DNA from 2 places in the Uliginosibacterium sp. TH139 genome. Region 2 is predicted to be linked to the other one. Evidence: predicted binding sites of a transcription regulator. Region 2 holds the regulator's gene; the other holds the start of a gene.
The links. Region 2 encodes FNR, which switches genes on or off when oxygen is low (the NO sensors DNR and NnrR bind a similar motif). Its sites were predicted from a motif close to TTGANCTAGNTCAA; they were not measured.

Region 1 (11,352 bases), on a different contig from region 2:
CGCCTTGTGCAGCTCGGGCACCCGGCGCGTCATCGAGCCGGTGTGCCAGTGCTCCAGCACGCGGCCGGTGCATAGCCACAGGTCGAAATCCTTGTCCGGCATTTCCGGTGGATTCACATAGGGCAGCGCGAAGATGACGGCCTTGCCATCCTTGTGGCCGTAGAACTTCACACCTTCGCCCTTCTTCACATAGGGATCGAAGCCTTCGCGGAAGCGCCACAGGGTTTCCTTGCCATCCACCACCGGCCAGCGTAGGCCACGCGCCTTGTGATACATGTCGAAATCGGCGAGATCATGACCATGGCCGCGGCCGAACTTCGCGTACTCCTCGAACAGGCCTTTCTGCAGATAGAAGCCGAAGATTTTCGACTCGTCGTTCATGTAGCCGGTAATGGCGTGGGCATTCACCTTCTCGACTTCGCTGAGCGGGAATTTGTTCACCACCTTGTTGGCGTACAGCACGTCATACAGGGTCTTGCCCTTCAGTTCCGGCTTCTTGGCGATCAGCTCGGCCGGCCACACTTCCTCGACCTTGAAGCGCTTGGAAAACTCGATGTACTGCCACAGATCCGAGCGCGCGTCGCCCGGCGCCTTGACCTGCTGGCGCCAGAACTGGGTGCGCCGCTCGGCGTTGCCGAACGCACCTTCCTTCTCGGTCCACATCGCGCTGGGCAGAATCAGGTCGGCGGCCAGTGCGGACACCGTGGGATATACATCCGAGACCACCACGAAGGCGGCCGGATTGCGCCAGCCCGGGTAGACCTCGCCATTGATGTTCGGCCCGGCCTGCATGTTGTTGGTGGTGCTGGTCCAGTAGCACTTGACCTTGCCATCCTTCAGGGCGCGGCTCTGGGCCACGGCGTGCAGGCCGACCTTGTCGGAAATGGTGCCGTCGGGCAGCTGCCAGATCTCTTCGGCGTGCTTGCGGTGCTCCGGATTGGTGACGACCATGTCCGCCGGCAGGCGGTGGGCAAAGGTGCCGACTTCGCGTGCGGTGCCACAGGCGCTGGGTTGGCCGGTGAGCGAGAAGGGGCTGTTACCGGGCTCGCTGATCTTGCCCACCAGCAGGTGGACGTTGTAGATCATGTTGTTCACCCAGGTGCCGCGGGTGTGCTGGTTGAAACCCATGGTCCAGAAGGAGATCACCTTCTTCTTCGGGTCGGCATACAGCTCGGCCATTTTCTGCAGCTTGGCGGCCGGCACGCCGGAGAGTTTGCTGACCTTCTCCACGGTGTATTCGGAGACGAACTTGGCGAACTCTTCGAAGCTGATCGCTTCGGCTTTGCCCACGTCGCCCTTGGGTTTGCCGTCTGCCCCCGGGTAGCCGTTGTTGGTGGCGTTCTTTTCCAGATCGTGGCCGGGGCGCAGGCCGAAACCGATGTCGGTCTCGCCTTTCTTGAAGTTCACATGCTTCTTCACGAAATCCAGATTCACCTTCTTGTTCTGGATGATGTAGTTGCAGATGTAGTTCAGGATCGCCAGGTCGGTGTTGGGCACGAAGACCATGCCGTTGTCGGCCAGGTCGAAGGAGCGATGCTCAAAGGTGGATAGCACGTGCACCTGGCATTGATCGTGGGATAGCCGGCGATCCGTGATGCGGCTCCACAGGATCGGGTGCATCTCGGCCATGTTGGAGCCCCACAGCACGAAGGCATCGGTCTGCTCGATATCGTCGTAGCAGCCCATTGGCTCATCAATGCCGAAGGTGCGCATGAAGCCGGTGACGGCGCTGGCCATACAGTGGCGCGCATTCGGGTCCAGGTTGTTGGTGCGGAAACCGGCCTTGTAGAGCTTGCTGGCGGCATAGCCTTCCCAGATCGTCCACTGGCCCGAGCCGAACATGGCGATGGAGTTCGGCCCGCTCTCCTTGATTGCCGCCTTCCACTTCTCGGCCATGATGTCGAAAGCCTTGTCCCAGCTGATCGGCGCGAATTCGCCGTCCTTGGCGTACTGGCCGTTCTTCATGCGCAGCAGCGGCTGGGTCAGGCGATCGGCGCCGTACATGATCTTGGACAGGAAGTAGCCCTTGATGCAGTTGAGCCCCCGGTTGACCGGCGCGTCCGGGTCGCCCTGGGTCGCTACGATCTTGCCGTTCTGCACGCCCACCAGCACCGAGCAGCCGGTACCGCAGAAGCGGCAGGCGGCCTTGTCCCAGCGCACTTCGCTGGGGGTGGCTGCGGCCGTGGCGGCATGCACCAGCGGGCTGCCCACGGCGGTTGCGGTGGCTGCGGCCAGCGCCTGGGTCTTGATGAAATCGCGACGACTGAGCGTTGCACCGCCCCCGACCCGGCTAGCCGCCGGGTCACCCCCCGCGGGGGTCAAGTCAATCTTGGACCGGTCCTGCGATTGTCTTGTGGTCATGCCTGCATCTCCTGTACGTGTCTTTTCTTGGAACTGGCCATGGCGGTGGCCAGTTCGTCTGGGGTGACTTCTTCGTCGGTGTATTCGTAGGCCAGCGTGGTGCCCAGCACGCCGCTGGCGACGGACACGGCGAGAATCGAATCGGTGACGGCATAGCCTTCGCCGTCTTCCAGCATTACCACCAGGCGGCCCCCATCCGGTGTCGTGCCGTGCAGGCTTGCGCCGGCAATGCCGACGAGGCGGGCGGCGACTTCGGCGGCCTGTTCCGGCCTGACCCTGACCAGCAGACTTACGATCTTCATGTGGTTCTCCAATCCCGGTGGGCTATCAAAGCAGTCTGGTAAAAATGCACTGCTGTGGTGCGTCATTCCACCCAAAAGGGAAATGCCCCGCACTGGTGCCATCAGGGGGATTGGAGTCGCTTGGCCGGGGTGGCCTCCTTGATTCGTGTCAAGAATGGCCAGAGCCCTTGCTCTGCAAGACTTTGCGAGACTCAGGGATTACCCGTGGCCGGGCGAACGCGAGGTGGCAGGGTGTGAAGCAGGGCGAGGCGCTGGCGGTAGGCGTGCATCGCACGAGCCAGCAAGCTCAGCTGGACGAGCTTGCTCGCCGCGAGCAGGGCCGCACCGGGCAGGACCAGCACGGGAACGAAGGCGGCCGTCGTGAGCACCAGGCTGGCGCCGAAATCGGCCAGCAACTGCGCACGCTGGGCGCGCTCAGGCACGATCTGGTGCAGCAGGGGCAGACGCGCGCGGGCATTGTTGGCGCGCTGCCAGTGCAGCCAGATCAGGAAGGGCACGATGCGATAGAGCATCACGCTGATCGTTCCACCCCCCAGTCCGGTCAGTGCCAACACGCCGAAGGCTACGCCCCAGCGTGGGTCCGACGCCAGGCTGGCGAGCAGGCCCAGCAAGGCCAGCCCGCTGGTCAATGCAGCGACCGCCAGCCAGCCCCAGTGGAAGGCATCGCGCTCGCCGCGCCGCGCTTCCACCACGCGCAGCCCGGTGAGCAGGCCGAAAGCCAGGCACAGAACGGCCAGCAAGGCCGTACAGAGTTGTGCCAGCGTGCTCCAGCCGGCCAGGCTGGCGAGGCCACCGGCGAGCAGCAGCAGTGGCAGGCCACGCGTAGCCAGCTCCCAGTGCCTGGGATAGGGCGCGCTGACATGGAACATCGGCACCACCACGCTGCTCACGCTGATGATCAACCCGCCGACCCAGCCGATCAGCCCCCACTGTGCATGCCAGTCAACGAGTTGCAGGAAGGGCAGCGCCCAGCCGAAACGCATCACCCCAATCAGTGTGAGGCCCAGCAGTACGGTGGCGGCGAAGGCCAGGGCATTGCGGCGCAGGGCGGCGGGCAGGGTGGCTTGCAGCTTTTGCTGCCACAGCGCGCGAAGCAGCTTGGCCAGAAAACTCAGCAGGCTTGCGGCCAGTAGCAGGCCGGCTGTGAGCAGCCAGGCCGGGTCGGCGAAGAGGAAGCCGCCGGCGAGCGCGTAGGCCCCCGCCAGCAGCGCGAACAGGATCAGCCAGTCCAGCCGCGGCCAGCGCGGCAGGGCCAGGCCGCAGGCCACCGGTACGAACTGCAGGAGCGCTCCCAGCATCACCGGCATCAGGCCGGCCAGGGCGAACAGATGCACGGCTGCCAGCGCGGCCGGATGCCAGCGCGTGAGCAGCGCTTCAGGCTGCCAGGCCAGCAGGATTCCCGCCGCGCCCATGCCGGCCAGGCCGGCCAGAAAGTGGGCGAAGGAAAGATCAGGCGCAGGCGAGGCTTCGGTGGAGACGAGTTGCATGGGCGTGTACAAGCGGAACTGGCCGCGAAGGTTTCGGTCGGGGTGCTTGTGGCCGGGTCAGAGACTTGTTTTCGTAGGGGCGACTTCAGCCGGCCTGCCACGCGGGGTGTGCGACTGAAGTCGCACCTACGAGGTTTGTCCCGCCGCCGCGATGTGCAGGCGGAACTGCTCGTAACCCGAAAAATCCTCGCGCTTAGCCGTCCATGCCCAGCCGCGCTCGCGCAGCCAGTCGTAAAGCGGGAAGGGCTCGCGGTGGATGAGCACTTCCAGCGCTTCGCCGGCCGGCAGCACATCCAGTGCGGCCATGATGCGTTCGAAGGGTTCGGGTGGCGGCAGGCCGCGCACATCCAGTGTTTCCATCAGGCCTCCCGGCGCAGCACGATCTGTGCGCTGAGCTCACCGATGCGCGTCCCAAGGCCTTGCTGCGCCATCGGGTAGAGGATGTTTTCCTCCTTCATGTTGTGTTGCTGCAGCAGGATCAGCAGGGCTTCGCCGTAGCCGCGCACGCCGTCCGTCTCCTGTGAGGCGATGGATTCGGCCAGATCAAGCAGCAGTTCGCGCGCTTCCTCGTGCTCCATGCGCATGACGGCGGTGGGCCCGCATGTCATGCCGGAGCTGGCTTCGAAGGCCGGGAAAAGTACTTCCTCCTCGGCAGCGAAGTGAGCCAGGATGTCATGGCGCAGGGCTTCGAAAGCGGCGCTGGCGGCCTGCCAGTCGCCGCCGATGGCGCTGCGGCGCAGCGCGCCGAGCTGCTCGTCGCAATGGCGGTGATCGGTGGTGAGATAGGTCACGAAATCAGGGGAGCCCATTGTTTTATCCATTCTCTGAGTGTGGTCTGAGTATGGGAATTGCCGTCCCCGGCTGTAATTGACTCGTATCAAGCGCGTCAGCGCCGCTGGCGGAGGTGCGCGTCTCGTCGCGGCGAGGCCGACACAAGTGTGCGACTCTGTGGTTAAATGAGAATGGTTCTTGTTAAGAAATCATGAACAGCTTCAAGCTGTTTCAACTCATTCGTGGATTCTGTCGTGCTGGAGCGTTATCACCGCGAGCTGCTGAATTTCCTGAATCGCCAGGTGAGCGATCGCGATACGGCGGCCGATCTTGCGCAGGAGAGTTTCCTGCGGGTGCTGTCGGTGCAGGGCAGCGGCCAGGCCATCCTGGATGTGCGGGCCCTGCTCTATCGCACGGCCCGCAATCTGATTGTCGATCTCCATCGGCGCGATGCGGTGCGCCGGCACGAGCCCCTCGATGCCTTGCCCGAAGAGCTTCATCCGCCGGCGCCACGCCATCTGCAACCCGAAGAGGTGCTGGCCTCGCAGCAGATCATCCGTGCCTATGTGGCCACCATCGAGGCGCTGCCGCCGCGTTGCCGTGAAGCCTTCGTGCTATCCATCCTGGAAGGCCTCAGCCATGCGCAGATTGCACAGCACATGGGGGTTTCGGTCAGCATGGTGGAGAAGCATGTGGTGCGCGCAATGGTGGCCTGCAAGCTGTGTGAGCGGCAGCTGCGCGGGGCGGGCTCCGGCAGCGTCTGAGCTCGGCTATAGTCCGCCCAAAAGTACGCCCGTCTGTCGCAGGGGTGAGGAAATGCCCACCCTCATGCGTCTGCAGAACAAGAACATGTCTTCCGCCCCCTGCCCATGAACTCGCGCCCACACGACCACGCCCCCGCCGCCTCCCCGGATCCCGAAGAGGATGCGCGCGACTTCGACGCCTTTGCTCAGGATCAGGATCCGCTCGACATCGAGGCGGCGACCTGGGTGCTGCGCCGGCGCAATGGTCTGGACACAGCGGGCGAGGCTGAACTGGCGGACTGGCTGAAGGCGGATCCGCGCCATGGTGCGGCCCTTGAGGACATGGAGCACACATTCGATGAGCTGCGGCATCTGCCCGACGAGCATCTGGCGTCCCTCAGGGCCGGCCTGGGTGAGCGTGCTGCAGGCGCTCCGCCGCAGGCTCCGGCCCCGGCCTGGCCGCCTGCCTTACCGCGTCCGCCGGCCCGCAGCGGCTGGAGGGCATGGCTGCAGGGCGGTCGGCTGCCGCAGGCCATGGCGGCGGCGCTGGCCTGTGTCGTGGTGGCAGGTGCCTGGCTGGGCTGGCAGCAGTGGCAGCTGCAACCGGGTTTCGTGCAGGCCTATGCCACCGAGCGCGGGCAGCAGCTCAGCGTGACCCTGCCGGATGCGGCCAGCCAGGGCAGCACGCTGCAGCTTGATACGGCCAGCCGGGCCGAGGTGCGCTTGTTCCGCGACCGTCGCGAAGTGCACCTGCAGGAAGGTCAGGTCATGTTCGTCGTGCATCCGGACGCGCAACGCCCTTTCCATGTGTGGGCCGGAGGGGTGCGCGTCACCGTGGTGGGCACCCGTTTTTCAGTGCGCCACAGCCAGAGTGGCCGTGATGCCGGCCAGACGGTAGTGGAAGTAGAGGAGGGACGGGTACGGGTGGCGCCCGCCACCGCTGATGCCCGCCTGGCGAGCGTGGAGTTGCATGCCGGCCAGCGTGTGGTGGCAGATGGCCGCGGCCAGCTCAGTGCGCCCGCCGCACTGCCACCCACCGCCGTGGCCCCCTGGCGTGAGGGGCGGGTGAGTTTTGACCAGACGCCGCTGGCCGACGCCATCGCTGAGTTCGAGCGCTATGGCCATACCGGCCTGGTAGTGCGTGATCCGGCCGTGGCTACGCTGCCGGTGGGCGGCAGCTACACCTTGCGCCAGTTCCAGCAGTTCGCCCGGGCCTTGCCGCAGCTTCTGCCCGTGCGGCTGGAATCGCGCGGCGCGCTCACGGAGGTGGTGGCAAGGTAGCGGCAAAAAAACTTTGAAGAATTCTCATTTGCAACATGAGGATTCGCTGGGGGTGGTGCGTCTTCATCGGCAGGAGGATCCGCAGCGGCGAGCTGCGGTCCGGCAATCAACGACCGATTCAGGAGTTCCCCCATGCGCGCAGCGCTGCACCACAAGAAACGCTTCACCCCGGCGCCCTTGGCCCTGGCTGTCGCCCTCAGCCTGACCCTGGCGGCCACGGCGCCGGCCCATGCTCAGAGTGGCACCCCGGCGGCTACCGCGCTGAGCATCAATATCCCGGCCCAGCCACTGGGCCATGCGCTCAACGAGCTGGCGCGGCAGGCCAACCTGCAGCTGAGCTTCCCGGCCGAACTGGTGGCCGGCAAGACGGCACCAGCCGTATCCGGCCAGCTCACACCGCGTCAGGCGCTCGATCGCCTGCTCGTCGGAAGTGATCTCGAAGCCAGCGTGGACGGCAGCGCAGTACTGGTGAAGAAGGCCCCGCCGCGCACGGCCGGCACTGACAAGGAACTGGCAGCAGTCGTGGTGAGCAGCCTGCGCGCCAATCGCGTCTCCAAGGGCGCGACCGGTCTGCCGATGGAGGTCAAGGAAACGCCGCAGAGCATCAGCACCTTTGACTCAGTCGACATGCAGAACTACGGCGTGACCGGCAGCAATCAGGCGCTGCAGATGGTCACCGGCATTAATGTGGAGCAGTACGAGACCAACCGGGCGACCTTTGAATCGCGCGGCTTCGAGATCCAGCTCACCCAGATGGATGGTCTGGGCATGACGAACAGCTGGGGCACGGTCGTGGGCCAGCAAGACACCTTCCTGTTCGACAAGATTGAGGTCATCCGCGGCGCCAATGGCCTGCTGACCGGGGTGGGCAACGCCTCCGGCACGGTCAACTACGTGCGCAAGCGCCCCACCAACAAGGACGAGGGCCAGGTGGTGCTGGAAGGCGGCTCCTACGACAAGAAGCGCGTTGCGCTCGATTACAACAAGGTGCTGACCGAAGACGGTACGGTGGCTGGCCGTGTCGTGCTGATCCATCAGGACAAGGACTCCTGGATCCGCAGCCTGAACGATCGCGACACCACGCTGTACGGCGTGATCGACAGCCAGATCGGCAGCAACGGTGTGCTGACGGTGGGCGTGACGGATCAGGATCATCGCCAGAAGTCACCGATGTGGGGCTCGCTGACGCTCAACTACGCGGACGGTAGCCAGGCCAGCTTCGATACCAGTGCGTCCACCTCGCAGGACTGGACCTACTGGAACACCAAATCGACAACCGCCTTCGCTGAATACACCCACTATCTGAGCGATAACTGGGAAGGCAAGTTCACCTACAACAAGCGCCACGCCGAGGAAGAAACGCGCCTGCTCTACGCCTACTCGCTTTCGGGGGCGCTCAACAATGACAACACCGGCCTGGTCGGCTGGCCCTATGGCAGCTTCACGACGACTGACAGCGATCTCTTCGACCTCAACCTGAGCGGCAACTTCAACCTGTTCGGCCGCAAGCACGAGCTGATCACCGGCCTGAGTCACTCCATCGAGGAAACTGACACCGATACCTACGGTTTTGATTCCAGTTACATGCTGCAGGCCTTGCCGGCCTTCCCCTACGGCGGCAACGTCTATCCGGAGCCGAACTGGGGCGCACGCACACCGGCCTCCGGGGGCAAGCAGACCCTGACCCGTCTCTATGGCGCGACCCGTCTGGCGCTGACTGATGAGCTGCGTGCGATCGTGGGTCTGAACTCCGTGAAGCTCGAGCGTGAAGGCAGCTCGCGCTACGGCTCGGTCACCACCACCACCGAATATCCCGACACCCGTAAGTCCAGCCCCTATTACGGCCTGACCTACGACATCACACGCAACTTGCTGGGTTACCTCTCCTATTCCGAGATCTTCCAGAATCAGGACCAGACCGACTACAGCGGGGCCTATCTGGACCCGATGAAGGGCGTCAACCGCGAAGCCGGCCTGAAGGCCGACTGGCTCGATAAGCGCCTGCTGACCACTGTCGCCGTGTTCAGCGCCAAGCAGGAAGGCCTGGCTACCTATGACGGTATGACCAGCGCGGGTCAGTACGCCTACGTGCCCAAGGATGTGAAATCCACCGGCTTTGAGCTTGAGGCCACCGGCAAGATCGGTCGCGACGCGAACCTGGCCCTGGGTTTCACCCGCATCAAGCTGACCGGGCCGGATGGCAATGACATCTATGAATGGGTGCCGCGCACGCAGGTGAAGGCGCGCTTCGACAGCGCCATCCCTGGCTTGCCCGCGTTGCGTCTGGGCCTCTCCACACGCTGGAATTCCGACGTGAGGAAGAACGGCGGCGCCCGCCAGGACGCTTATTCCGTGTCCGATGCCTTCGCCCGCTATCAGATCACCCCGGAGATGTCGGCCCGGCTCAACGTCAACAACCTGTTCAACCAGAAGTACGTCACCGGGATTGCCTATGGTGCGGTCTATGGCGAGCCACGCAGTGCTTACCTCACGCTTGATTACAAGCTTTGAGCCCTGAGCCCGGACCGGCAGTTTGATGCCGGTCCGGCGCATGCCATCCAGACCGGACCTGCCGGACCTGCTTCACCCAACAGGCTTAGCCCACAGACATGACACGCACGCATTCGCGACCCCTACAGCAACTCGGCATTGCCCTGCGCATCCTCGCCGCCATTCCCGGCGGCTGGGCTTTTTCCTGGGGCTTCGTGGCCTGCGGCACGGCGGCCCTGGTGGCCCTCGGCGCGCCCTTTCATGATGCCGAGACGGCTCTGCTGATGCTGGGCCTGCTGGTTTTTGCCGGCGTCTTCCTGTGGTCTTTTGCTGCGCGCAGCGTGTTGCGGGTGTGTGGGGTGCTGGTCGGCGGTGCCCTGCTCTTCAACGCTGCGGCCCTGCTGCTGCAGCGCGCGATCCTGTCCTGAGGGCGCCGCCATGTTCACGAGTTTTCGCCAATCCATGGCCTGGCTGCATACCTGGTTCGGCCTTGCGCTAGGCTATGTGCTGATGGCCTGTTTCTTCTTCGGTGCGCTGTCGGTGTTCGACCGCGAGATCGACCGCTGGGCGCTGCCCGAAACGCGTTTCGCACCGCAGCCCATGCCTTCCTTCGACAAGGTCTTGCTGCCGGCCTTCGCGCGACTCGAAGCGGACCCCGCCGACTATGCCCTCAACATGCCGGCGCTGCACGATGCGGCCAGGGGCCCGCAGACCCCGCGCCAGGAACTGCCGCCTGACGAGTACTGGGCCTACACCACCCACCGCGATCCGGTGCTGGCCATTGGTGCCGGCTTCCGCGTGCCGCAGCCGAAAGATCCAGGCCTGGAAAACCATATCCACGCCAACGCCACGATCGATCCGCGCAGCGGCGCGGCCGTGCCTTCGGACCAGCTCAAGATCGGCAGCCAGTGGTTCTACCCGATGCACTACAGCCTGAACTGGCCGTGGCAGAACATGGGCATCTTCACCGTGGGCCTCGCCGGCCTGGTGATGCTCGGCGCCCTGGTGAGCGGCGTGATCATGCACCGCAAGTTCTTCCGCGAGTTCTTCACCTTCCGCCCGCAGAAACAGCCCCAGCGCAGCCTGCTTGATCTACACAACCTCACCGGCGTGGTGGCGCTGCCCTTCCACTTCTTCTTTGCCTTCACCGGCCTGCTGATCTTTGCAGGCTTCTACTACTTTCCGGTGTCGCAGTTCCAGCTCAAGCCCCTGCACGATCAGCACGAGATCATCGAGGCGCGCGAAACCGGCCTGCCGCATCAGCGTGCCGGCATCCCGGCGCCGCTGGCTTCGGTCGACGCCATGATGGCGGAGGCCAAGCGGCGCTGGGCCGCGCGCGACATGGCCGGCGAAGTGGGCTTCCTGCAACTGCATCACCTCGGCGATGCCAATGGCTATGTGAGCATCTACCGCGCGGGGAGTGATCGCGTGGCCCTGGTCGGCGAAGCGATCCACTTCAAGGCCAGCAGCGGCGAAGTGCTGCGCGAGGAGCCGCCGCGCGCGGCCGTGCCGGCGCTCAACGAATTCCTCACCGGCCTGCACCTGCAGCATTTCGAGCACTGGCTGTTGCGCTGGCTCTACGTGCTGGGTGGTCTGCTCGGCTGTGCCTGCATCGCCACCGGCTTCATCTTCTTCGTCGAAAAGCGCAAGCGGCAACACGCCGCAGCCGGCAGTCAGGGCGCCCGCATAGTGGATGCCCTGGCCGTAGGCTGCGTCACCGGTATGGTGATCGCGGCGGTCGGCATGCTGGTGGCCAATCGCCTGCTGCCCTCCGGGCTCAGCGGCAAGGGGGAGTGGGAGCAGCAGATTTTCTGGGGTCTGTGGTTGCTGGCCTTCGTGCATGCCGCCCTGCGCGGCGCTCCCGTGGCGCAGGCACGCATCAATCCGGCCTGGCGCGAGCAGTGCTGGGCCATCGCC
Region 2 (11,352 bases):
GTGTGGATTACCCAGCTAGTGTTCTACGGGTTGTGCTGGCTGCCCTGGAATGATCGCCAAGCTGTGCTGTTCCATCTCGGAGAGCGCAAGTTCTACATCTTCGGCTGGGTGTTCTGGCCGCAGGATGTGTTTTATCTCTCCATTCTGCTGATCATATCTGCCTACTCCCTATTTCTGTTTACGGCGGTAGCAGGGCGTTTGTGGTGTGGCTTTGCCTGCCCGCAGACGGTTTACACCGAAATATTCCTGTGGATCGAGAAGTTTTTCGAGGGTGATCGGGCCAAGCGCATGAAGCTGGATGCGCAGGAGGCCAGTGTTGGCAAGCTGTGGCGCAAGAGCGCCAAGTACGTGGCCTGGATAGCCCTTTCGCTATGGACCGGGATTACCTTCGTGGGCTACTTCACGCCGATCCGCGAAATTCTGCATGGCCTGAGCAGTCTCGCGCTGGGGGGCTGGGAGTGGTTCTGGATTTTTTTCTACGGAGGTTTTACCTACCTGATGGCGGGCGTAATGCGCGAGCAGGTGTGCAAGTTCATGTGTCCATATGCACGCTTTCAAGGGGTTATGTTCGATCCGGATACACTGGTAATTACCTACGACGAGGAGCGCGGTGAGCCTCGAGGTTCGCGTCGCAAGGGAAGCGATCCCCGTTCCCAAGGCTTGGGCGATTGTGTGGACTGCGGCATTTGCGTGCAGGTGTGTCCCACGGGAATCGATATACGCAAGGGGTTGCAGTATGAATGCATCGGCTGCGCAGCCTGTATCGATGCTTGTGATCAGGTGATGGATAAGGTGGGATCGCCGCGTGGGCTGATTCGCTATTCCACCGAAAATGCCATTAAGCAGCATTGGGGGGCGCGTGACATCCTGCGTCATGTGCTGCGGCCGCGTATCCTGATTTACAGCGTTGTCCTGTGCATCATCTGTGTGGCCTTCGTGTGGGCATTGGCAACCCGTACGCCGCTGCGTTTGGATGTAATCAAGGATCGATCGGTCATTTCCCGAGAGGCTGAAGGCGGAATGATCGAGAACGTTTACGTGTTGAACCTGATGAACATGGCGGAGTCTGACCGGAGTGTCCAGCTGGCGGTTTCAGGTCTGCCCGGTGTGAGCCTGGATGGTGTGGATGCTGCGATCGTGATTCCCCCCGCTCGCAATCAATCTTTGCCGGTGCGTGTGCGGGTGCCCATGGACGAGTTGGAAAAAGGCTCGCACCGGATCTGGTTTGAACTGAGAGCTGTGGATGACCCATCACTGCTGATCAGGGAAAAAGCTGTTTTCATCGTACGTTGAGGTGCATGCATGAACAATCCTGCCATGAGTCTTGAGCCCCGTCCCTGGTATCGACAGTTGTGGCCTTGGCTGATCATCAGTATGCCGCTGACGGCTGTGCTAGCCGGTGCTGCCACTTGGTATCTGGCTTGGCATTCGAATGATGGTCTGGTGGCTGATGATTATTACAAGCAGGGCATGGAGATCAATCGCTCGTTGGCGAGTCAGGAAACTGCGCGCCAATTGGGCCTGAGCGGAACGCTCCGGCAGCGAGGTCGGGAGGTTGCCTTGCATCTGGAGGCTGAGCGGGAGATTACTTTTCCGCAGCGTTTGAATTTGCATGTTGTCAGCCCCGTCAAGGCGGGTCTGGATCAGGATATTGAGTTGCGGCTGGAAGGTGGAGAGTATCGAGGAGTGCTTGAAGGCCTGTCAGCCGGTCACTGGAAACTCATTCTTGAAGATCAGGGAGGAACCTGGAAGCTGATCGCAAGCGGCGTTTTTCCTCTGGATTCAGTGCTGGATTTCAAGCCCTGAGCGTCTGTTGAAGCGCTTACGAATGTCCGAGAGGAGGGGCTTCTGATGAGCGAATGGATGAAGAGTCGTTTGATTGTGATTTTGTGGCCATCGTTCCTGATGGCGGGTATTGCTGAAGTTGTGTTTTTCACCTTTATCGATCCCCAGCAGCTCTATCTGCTGGGGAGACCGGTTAATTTTTCCCTGACAGCAACTTACTCGATCGGTTTTATCGCGTTCTGGTTGCTGTGTGCGGCCAGTTCTGCGGCGACCCTGTTCTTCATGCGCAGTAGCGCGGAGATCAATCCTCAGCCGGATTGATCTTCGCGCGAGTCACTCTACTTGCTTTCAGCGGTAGACCAGTACCGGAATCTGGCTATGGGTAACAACCTTATGGGTTTCCGAGCCGATCAGCAGGCCGGCCAATCCGCGGCGTCCGTGTGAAGCCATGAAGATCAGATCGCAGCCTTCAGTTTCAGCGGTGCTGATGATCTCCTCATACGGAATATCGCTCACCGACGTGCGCGAGACGGCAGCAACATTGGCTTTCGCAGCGATCTCCTCAGCTTGGCCAAGAATGCGTTTGGCCTGCTCCTGGGTACTCTGGGCGAATTCTTCACGGCTCTCTGGAACCAGCATGGCCCCTTCTCCCGCAAGTGGCAGCGGAAACTCTGGCTGGATGTAAAGAAACGTGACTCGCGCATTTAGGCTTTTTGCCAGTGTCACGGCACTTTGAACGGCTCGGTTGGATAGCTCGGAGCCGTCGCTTGGAACGAGCAAGTGCTTGTACATACGAACCTCCTGTCATGAAAATCGGAGCTGCGGTTCCGTGATGGATGGCAGCTTCTACTAAATCTTCCGGCCTGTCCGGGTATCTCTGGCTGTAGGGCAGAGATACCTCGGCTATGTTCAGGGTGGTGGGTTGCCAAGTGCACGTGTGGCGGGCTTTCACCATGATTCGATCAGCCGCAGCCTTGATTCATTTTAGGCTCTTCACGCAGGAGGCAAGCCATGAATTCAGCGTGCCGGAATCTGAATGGGCCCGGCCCATCCTATAGCGATTGGCGGGACAAGATCACTGCGACGATCGATCCGTTAGGGGTGGTTGTACCGCTCATGCACGCCCAGCTTGCATGGGTGTTGCATCCGGAAGAGTTGCTTGAACAGATGCTGTGTTTTTCCAATGATCTGCTGACCGTCGGCAATCATGCGTATCGCCGGGCAATTGGGTTCCCGAGTGAAGATCCGGTGATGCCACAACCGGACGACATCCGCTTCGCTGATCCCGTATGGACCGAGCATGCCAGCTGGGATATTGCCAAGGAATGGTACTTGCTGGTTACCCGGCGTATCCAGGATATGCTTTATGAGACTCCCGGGCTGTCCGACAACGAACGTCGCAGAGCAGCGTTCTGGTGGCGGAAATATCTCAATGCGGTGGCTCCGACTAATTTTTTCTGGAGCAACCCAGTAGCTCAGCGCCTGGCCGCAGAAAGCAATGGCGAGAGTTTGCGTCGGGGGATGGAGAATTTTCTGGCGGATCTGGCTGCTGGTGATATCCGCATGACGAATCCGGACGACTTCAAGGTGGGCGAGAATCTTGCGACTACGGCGGGGGTAGTCGTTGCGCGTAACCGCATGCTGGAAGTCATCCGCTATGTTCCAACCCAGCCACAAGTGCATGCGCGGCCGATGGTTATCGTTACGCCCTGGATCAACAAATTCTATGTACTGGATCTGATTCCGAAGAAAAGCATGGTGCGCTATTTGCTTGATCAGGGCATCGATGTTTACATCACCAGCTGGAAGAATCCGGATTTGTCGATGCATGATGTAGGTTTCGACCACTACATCACCGAAGGCATTGATTTCATTGTCGATACCGCGCGCGAGTTGTCGAACGCCGACAAGGTGAATGCTTCTGGTTACTGCATTGGCGGCACGGCCTTGTCGATCTACATGGCTTGGGCCACGCGCCAGTATCCTGCCGAAAAACATCCGGTCGTCAGCTGGACACTTTTCACCACGCTGACCGATTTCTCTGCCCCAGGGGATATCGAAGTCTTCATCGACGAAGGGAGTGTGCGCTTCCTTACTGATGCGATGCGTCGCAAGGGAGTACTGGAAGGCAAGGAAATGGCTTCAGCTTTCCGCTTGCTGCGCTCCAATAGCCTGATCTGGCATTACTACGTGCACGGTTATTTGTATGGAGAGAAGCCACCTGCTTTTGATGTGCTGTATTGGAACATGGATACCACGCGTATGCCGGCCACCATGCATGCCTGGTATCTCAATGAGCTATATCTGCATAATCGTTTGATCGAGCGTGATGCCTTGACGGTGGGTGGGCAGCTTATCGATCTGGAGCGCATCGAACAGCCCCTGTATTCCGTGGGGGCTGAGGATGATCACATCGCCCCCTGGAAACAGACTTTTCGGATCATGAATTTTGTGCGCGGGCCAAAGCGCTATGTGCTTTCCAGTTCCGGGCACATTCTTGGGATCGTCAATCCAGTGATTACGCCGCCGAAGCGCCGCTTCCGGGCTGATCATGTCCACCGTACCGATTCACCGGAAAAGTGGTTGGCCCGCGCAGAGTGGCAGTCTGGGTCATGGTGGGAGGATTGGGCGGCTTGGCTGGCGCCACACTCCGGAGTCTTGCGTCCGGCTCCGCAGGCCGTGAGTCTTGCACCCAAAAGCCTTGGGGCTGCTCCTGGCCGGTACGTGCTGGAAACCTGAGACGCCAGCGCCTTTGGCAGGCACTGAGAACTCAGCGGTCAGCTCGGAGCGTGGTTCAGGAGTGCCTTGAGGCCATCCGCATTGAGGATGCGGATATGTTTCTGTTGAACACCGATCAGGCCTTCGTCGTGGAACTTTGAGAAGGCACGGCTCACGGTTTCCAGCTTGAGGCCAAGATAGGAGCCGATTTCTTCGCGAGTCATGCGCAGGTGGAATTCCGAGGCGGAATAGCCACGCACACGCATGCGCTGAGAAAGGTTCAGCAGAAAAGCGGCAATACGTTCTTCAGCGCGCATCGACCCCAGCAGGATCATCAGGCTTTGGTCACGTACGATCTCGCGGCTCATGAACTTGTGGAACTGCTGCTGCAACGATTTGATGTCGCGCGTCAGGTCTTCCAGCTGATCGTAGGGCATCACGCAGACTTCACTGTCTTCCAGTGCAGTTGCATTGCAGACGTGATGGTCATTGCTGATCCCATCCATGCCCAAGATCTCGCCGGCCATCTGAAAACCGGTTACTTGTTCGAGACCTTCCTCGGTGAGGATGTCGGTCTTGAAAAATCCGGTACGGATGGCGTACATCGCCTCAAAGGCATCACCGGCACGGTAGAGCTGCTGGCCGCGCTTGAGCTTGCGCTTCACGACCAGTTCGTCGAGCTTGTGCAGATCCGCGTCATCCAGACCGACGGCAAGGCACAACTCGCGCAGGTTGCATTGACTGCAGGCGATGCGCATAGCAGGGGGCAGGGGCTTGGTTACTTTTTGATCCACCCTTGAAGTGTACCCTGCGAATTGATCAGCATCAACGTTTTTGGGGTATAAGTCTGCGATCTTGGCTGATTAACTCAAAAGAAATCGAATCGTGCTCCAGACGATCCAGTTCGACCCCGACATGATCCGCCGGTTTGACGTGCCGGGCCCGCGCTATACCTCATACCCTACGGCAGACCGCTTTCTGGCCGAATTTACGCCGGAAAGCCAGGTTGGGCACCTTGCGCGCCTCTCAACGCCGCAGGGTACTCGCCCGTTGTCGCTGTATTTCCACATCCCCTTCTGTAACACCATCTGCTACTACTGTGCCTGTAACAAGGTGATCACCAAGGATCACTCACGTTCGGCGAAGTACATTGACTATCTTGAACGCGAGATGGCCATGCAGGCAGCCTTGCTGCCGGCTCCTCGGCCGGTGGCCCAGATGCACTGGGGCGGTGGTACTCCTACGTTCCTGCAGCCGGAGGAGATCCTTCGTCTGATGAGCGCGATCCGGCAGCATTTCACGCTGCAGGCAGAAGGGGAGTTCTCCATTGAGGTTGATCCGCGCAAGGTGAGCGCCGAGACCGTGGCCTTGCTCGCGCGTGAAGGCTTTAACCGCATGAGTGTGGGGGTTCAGGACTTCGATCCGAAGGTGCAAGCGGCCGTAAATCGTCGCCAGAGCGTCGAGGAAACCCGGTTGGTGATCGATGCTGCGCGTGCGGAGGGTTTTCGTTCGATCAGTGTGGATCTGATTTATGGTTTGCCACACCAGAGTGTGGAGGGCTTCGGCCGTACCCTGGATACGGTTCTGGCGATGCAGCCGGATCGGCTGGCGCTCTATAACTATGCCCATCTGCCGAGTCGCTTCATGCCGCAGCGAAGGATCAACGAGACGGACCTGCCTGCACCGGACGCCAAGCTGCAGATCCTTGCCCTTGCCATCGAGCGCCTTGGGGCTGCAGGGTATGTATTCATCGGTATGGACCACTTTGCACGGCCAGATGACGAGCTGGCGGTGGCTCAGCGTGAGGGGCGCCTGCAGCGCAACTTTCAGGGGTACTCGACGCATGCCGAATGCGATCTGCTGGCCTTCGGGGTGTCCGCTATTGGCAAGGCGGGCGGGGCTTTCTGCCAGAACCAGCGCGAGCTTGATCCCTACTACGCAGCCCTTGATCGCGGCGAATTGCCCGTGATGCGTGGCTGGGCTTTGAGTGCGGATGACGAGCTGCGCAATGCGGTCATCCAGACCTTGATGTGCGACTTTTCGCTGTCCTTTGAGCTTATGTCCAGCCGGTTCGGGGTTTGCTTTGAGGAGTATTTCGCGGCAGAGCTGAACGACTTGCGTGAACTTGGTGCTGCTGGTTTGCTTAGTATTGATGCGCATGGCGTACAGGTCAGCGCGGCTGGGCGCATGCTGGTACGAATCATCGCCATGGTTTTTGACGCCTACTTGCGTAGCGACCGTGAGAAGCGGCGCTATTCCCGCGTGATCTGATGGTAGGAAGCGCCCTGGCTGACTGGGGCGTATCCCTCGAAGGGCTTGGTGTGTCTGATTTTTCCGCCAGCGGTTTTCTCTCCGTTTTTCTGATTGGCCTGCTGGGTGGAGCTCACTGCATCGGCATGTGTGGTGGCATCGTCAGCGCGCTTTCATCGCCGGTTCCGGGTGCTGCTCCGGTGTGGTCGCGTCAGCTAGCCTATAACTTCGGCCGCATTGCAAGCTATACCCTGATCGGCGGGCTGGTCGGCGCGATCGGTTCGGCGAGCATGCTCTTCAATCGCTTCCTGCCGCTGCAGCTGATGCTCTTCGTTCTGGCCAATCTGATGCTGATCGGCATGGGGCTTTACCTGATGGGCTTCACCCGCGTACTGGCTGGCGTGGAGCGTGGCGGGCAGCTTCTGTGGCGGCGTATCCAGCCGCTGAGCAAGCGTTTCCTGCCGGTGCGAAGCTGGCGCCAGGCCCTGCCAGTAGGCTTCCTGTGGGGATTCCTGCCTTGTGGTTTGACCTACAGCGTACTGTCGCTAGCGCTGGTGAATGGCTCGGCTGTGCGGGGGGCCGGGTTGATGCTGGCTTTCGGGGCAGGCACCCTGCCGAACCTGCTCTTCGCTGGCATTCTCCTCGCACGTTACAGAAATCTGGTGCGCAGCCGTTCTTTCAGATTAGTGGCTGGTCTTGTGGTGCTGTTTTTCGGCATATATGGCCTGATCCGTGCGCCTGAACTCGGTGGGTTGTTGTGGGCTGGTGTGATCTGCGAGGTGTGAGTTTTTGATGGGGACAAGGCTATGAACATCCTGCTGGCTGTCGATGGTTCTGAATACTCCGCACGTGTGGTGGATGCCTTGTTGACCTTTTCTGCTCGTTTGCGCGAGATGCCCAAGGTTCATGTGTTGTATGTGCACCTGCCGATTCCGATTGGTTTTGCGACGCGCCACGTGGCCCGCGAGATAGTTGACGCTTACTACCATGAAGAAGGGCTGGCAGTTGTACAGCCTGTAGCCGAGCGTCTGCGTGCGGCTGGGCTTGATGTCGAGCAGCATGTGCGAGTGGGTTCGCCGGGCGAAACGATTGCCAATGCTGTCAATGATCTGGAGTGCGATGCCGTGTGGATGGGTACGCACGGACGCGGAGCAGTGACTCAGGCTTTGTTGGGTTCAGTGGCTGCGCGGGTGGTGGCGTTGGCACACCGGCCGGTGACTCTGGTGCGCTAGGGACGCATGGGTCGGTAGGACTACTGATAGGCAGGGCAGACGAAAAGCATGACAATTGCGCCCGCCTGAGCGTGAAATGAACACATAACGATAAAACCGGACTACACCAACGAGGGGTTTTGCATGGGCTTCAACAATGTACCGCCGGGAAATGTGCCGGATGACGTCAATGTCATTATCGAAATCCCGGCGCACGCCGATCCGATCAAGTACGAGATTGATAAGGATACCGGCGCGGTCTATGTGGACCGCTTCATGGGCACTTCGATGTCCTATCCCTGCAACTATGGTTACGTGCCGCGATCCATTTCCGGTGATGGCGATCCGGTTGATGTGTTGGTGATGGCTCCGTTTGCGTTGATTCCTGGGGTGGTGATCCGTTGCCGCCCGGTAGGTGTATTGCGCATGATTGACGAGGCAGGTGAAGATGCCAAGGTGCTGGCAGTGCCTGTGCCCAAGATCACATCGCTGTACGACAACATCCGCACCTATCAGGATCTTCCTTATCTGCTGTTGCGCCAGATTGAGCACTTCTTCCAGCACTACAAGGATCTGGAGCAAGGCAAGTGGGTCAAGGTGCTGGGCTGGGATGGTATTGACGCGGCACGTCAGGAAATCTATTCCGGTGTTGCCGCTTTCAATGCCAAGGCTGGGGATGAGACGGATTGAGACGCGATGGGTCGTTTTGAATAACCAGGCCTGCGTGAAGCAGGCTTTGTTTTTTCAGGAACGGGCCAGGCTGGCCAGTGCGCAGACCTGATCGCGTATCGGTTGTGGTACCGGAATCTCGCGATCAAGCATGCGCCGGATCAGCGTCGCATTTTCGCTGACCGAGCAAGCCGCTTCACTGCTTGGATCCAGATCGAACTCAGCTGCGGGAAATAACTCTTCTGGTTGTCCGTCGCAGAAACCAAGCAGGCGTGGACGACGGCGCGGGGCTGCGTAAGCCTCTCCTTCTGTGCCCCGCATCAGTAGTGCAGTGGCTTGCTCTGCTTCAAGTAGTGCCTGCATGGATTCAAGATAGGGTGGATGGGTGACGCCTACTACGCGCACGCTGCGGCCTCGGCATGGGTCCAGCAGTTTGGCCAGGGTGTGACCACTGTTGCGTACGCCGAGCACAAGGCGCAGGCCTAGCAACCAGTCCAGGCCGCGCGCCAGCATGTCCAGGCGCAGGCAGGCGATGTGCCGTGTTGCGAGCGCAGTTGAAGCATCGGGCAGGCTGCGTTCGCACTCAACTCCAAGCGCTGATAGCAGATCAAAGGGACTGACGCGGGATTCGAAGTCATGCCGTCCCTGAATCAGTACCGGCACACCTTCGCGCGCCAGCAGCAAGGCTACCAGCGGCATCAGGTTGGGTTGTTTGCGGGCGCCGTTGTAGGTGGGCAGTACGACGCAGCGCAGGCCTAGAGGAACTTCTACCTGGCGAGTGCGCTCATCCAGTGCAGCCTTGAAGCCGAGCAGTTCGTCCGGACTTTCTCCTTTGATGCGTAGGGCAAGCAAGATGGCGCCCAACTCCAGATCTGCTACCTTGCCGTCCAGAATCTGGCCGAACAGTTCCTGAGCCTGCTCGCGCGACATGTCGCGCGCGCCCTTGGTGCCCCGGCCAATTTCCTTGATGATCGCTGCGTAATTCATGCACTGATTATCGCTTGGCAAACGTCGTACGCCAAATCGACAGAAAGGCTACACATGAAAGTCGGTTTTATCGGGCTGGGCCTCGCGGGCAGGCCTGTGGATTTTGATCTAGTTCGTGCAAAGCATGAGCAGGTCGTATGGTCGTGCTTGGTGGAGTCGATGGTGCCTGTGCTGGAGGAACTGAGTGAGGAGGCTGGCGATGCGTAAGTGGCTGTTGTGTCTGCTGGCGCTGGCTGCCTGTGCTCCGGTTTGGCAAAGGCCTCAAGTAGCTTTGATGGATGTGAGGATTTCCGGTGGCAATCTCCTTCAGCAGAAATTGCGCCTGCAGTTGCGGGTGACAAATCCGAATGCGCTGGATATTGGTGTCGAAAGCCTGGTGTTTGATGTGTTGGTTGGCGGCAGCCAATTTGCCAGTGGGCGATCGAGTGCGCCGGTGACTATCCCGAAGCGCGGCGAAGGTCTGGTAGATGTTGATGCGGATGCGCAAGTGTTGGGGCTATTGCGTCGCTTGCCGGAGCTGACTGGGAGGGATGGCAAGCTCCACTATCGCCTGAAGGGTGAGGCACAGATCAAGGGATATGGCCGTACGCCCTTCGATCAACCGGGCGAACTGGATGTCAGCAAGCTGCTCGGTGCTGCCGCCAAGCCTGCTCCCGCCGGGAGCGGCGAGCGGATAGGGTTTTAGTAAGAGTGTGCGGTCTGGAAAGCCACGCACGCTGGGGATGCTTTCATCAAGGGGCTGACCTGATCCCGTGCAGGGTGAGAGATTGCAATACCTCTGTCTGAATAGCTCGCCAGATCGTTTTCGCCTGGATGTGGAGAGGCGGACTCGTCGCTTGCATGATCAGGGCTTTAAGCATGGTGCTGATCTTGTTGGGGGTGTCTCCACGAGTTGCGAAATGGCCTTCTCCGATCATTACGCCGGGATACGCTGATGGTCTCGGGAGTCCGTCTGCGGCGCCTGATGGATTTGACCGAGCTGGCCTCCGGGATACACTCGCGGTTCCTGAAACGCTGGAGCAAGCATGCGCAATCTTTTGCTGTTTTTCCTCTTGTTGCTGGCGGTTCACTTCGTGCGCCGCTGGTGGCAACGCTCTGATGTGCCGCAAGAGCGGGGGGCGGAGCGGGCTGCACCTGCGGAACCCGAGCGCATAGTGGAGTGCGCGCATTGCGGCCTGCTGGTTCCAGAGAGTGAGGCGGTCAGTGACGGTGGGCGGGACTTCTGTTCGCCCGAACATGCTCATCTTGGTGTGGGAGGCAGCCGCTGATGACTGCAGTACTGACCGGATTCGAGGCTCCGGATGCACGCGCGGTTTCGATCCGGTACTTCAATCTGTACCGGATAGTGGTGGCGAGTGCCTTTGCGATTTTCGGCGGTGTGCTGAGCTTTGGCCAGAAGGCACCAGATGTGTTCATCGTGGCGGTGGTGGCCTACTGGGTGATGGCCTTTACCTTCTTCCTGCTGCATGCTGGCAGCCCGCATTACGGCGAGCGTACGCTGGGGTTGCAGGCGGCGCTGGACATCATTGTGCTAGCCATGTTCATGTATGCCAGCGGGGGATATCGCAGCGGCGTGCCCTTCCTGATGATGACGTCCATCGCAGGTTCCGGACTCATTGGCCAGGGGCGCATGGTGCTGGGGGCTGCTTCGCTGGCCACGATTGCTGTGCTGATCGATCAGGCCGCCCGTATGCTGAGTGGAGAGCGAACTACGGAAGATCTGCCACAGGCG

Region 1: a site for FNR is predicted at 5,018-5,031, ahead of C0V76_RS09690 (hemerythrin domain-containing protein). Genes of this name have one in related genera too.

The regions. Positions count from the first base shown of each region.
Region 1 covers NZ_PKRR01000003.1:565,286-576,637, reverse strand. Annotated here, with positions in the region: gene napA (nitrate reductase catalytic subunit NapA) at 1-2,361, opposite strand, end outside; gene C0V76_RS09705 (chaperone NapD) at 2,358-2,663, opposite strand; gene C0V76_RS09700 (hypothetical protein) at 2,855-4,150, opposite strand; gene C0V76_RS09695 (DUF2249 domain-containing protein) at 4,277-4,510, opposite strand; gene C0V76_RS09690 (hemerythrin domain-containing protein) at 4,510-4,959, opposite strand; gene C0V76_RS09685 (sigma-70 family RNA polymerase sigma factor) at 5,164-5,685, shown strand; gene C0V76_RS09680 (FecR domain-containing protein) at 5,791-6,945, shown strand; gene C0V76_RS09675 (TonB-dependent receptor) at 7,078-9,456, shown strand; gene C0V76_RS09670 (iron uptake protein) at 9,555-9,863, shown strand; gene C0V76_RS09665 (PepSY domain-containing protein) at 9,874-11,352, shown strand, end outside.
Region 2 covers NZ_PKRR01000004.1:33,348-44,699, forward strand. Annotated here, with positions in the region: gene ccoG (cytochrome c oxidase accessory protein CcoG) at 1-1,293, shown strand, start outside; gene C0V76_RS10040 (FixH family protein) at 1,303-1,806, shown strand; gene C0V76_RS10045 (hypothetical protein) at 1,852-2,106, shown strand; gene C0V76_RS10050 (universal stress protein) at 2,134-2,577, opposite strand; gene C0V76_RS10055 (alpha/beta hydrolase) at 2,797-4,524, shown strand; gene fnr (fumarate/nitrate reduction transcriptional regulator Fnr) at 4,563-5,261, opposite strand; gene hemN (oxygen-independent coproporphyrinogen III oxidase) at 5,389-6,774, shown strand; gene C0V76_RS10070 (sulfite exporter TauE/SafE family protein) at 6,774-7,538, shown strand; gene C0V76_RS10075 (universal stress protein) at 7,560-7,985, shown strand; gene ppa (inorganic diphosphatase) at 8,109-8,654, shown strand; gene ybiB (DNA-binding protein YbiB) at 8,709-9,620, opposite strand; gene C0V76_RS10090 (LEA type 2 family protein) at 9,820-10,305, shown strand; gene C0V76_RS10100 (PP0621 family protein) at 10,646-10,888, shown strand; gene C0V76_RS10105 (PAS domain-containing sensor histidine kinase) at 10,888-11,352, shown strand, end outside.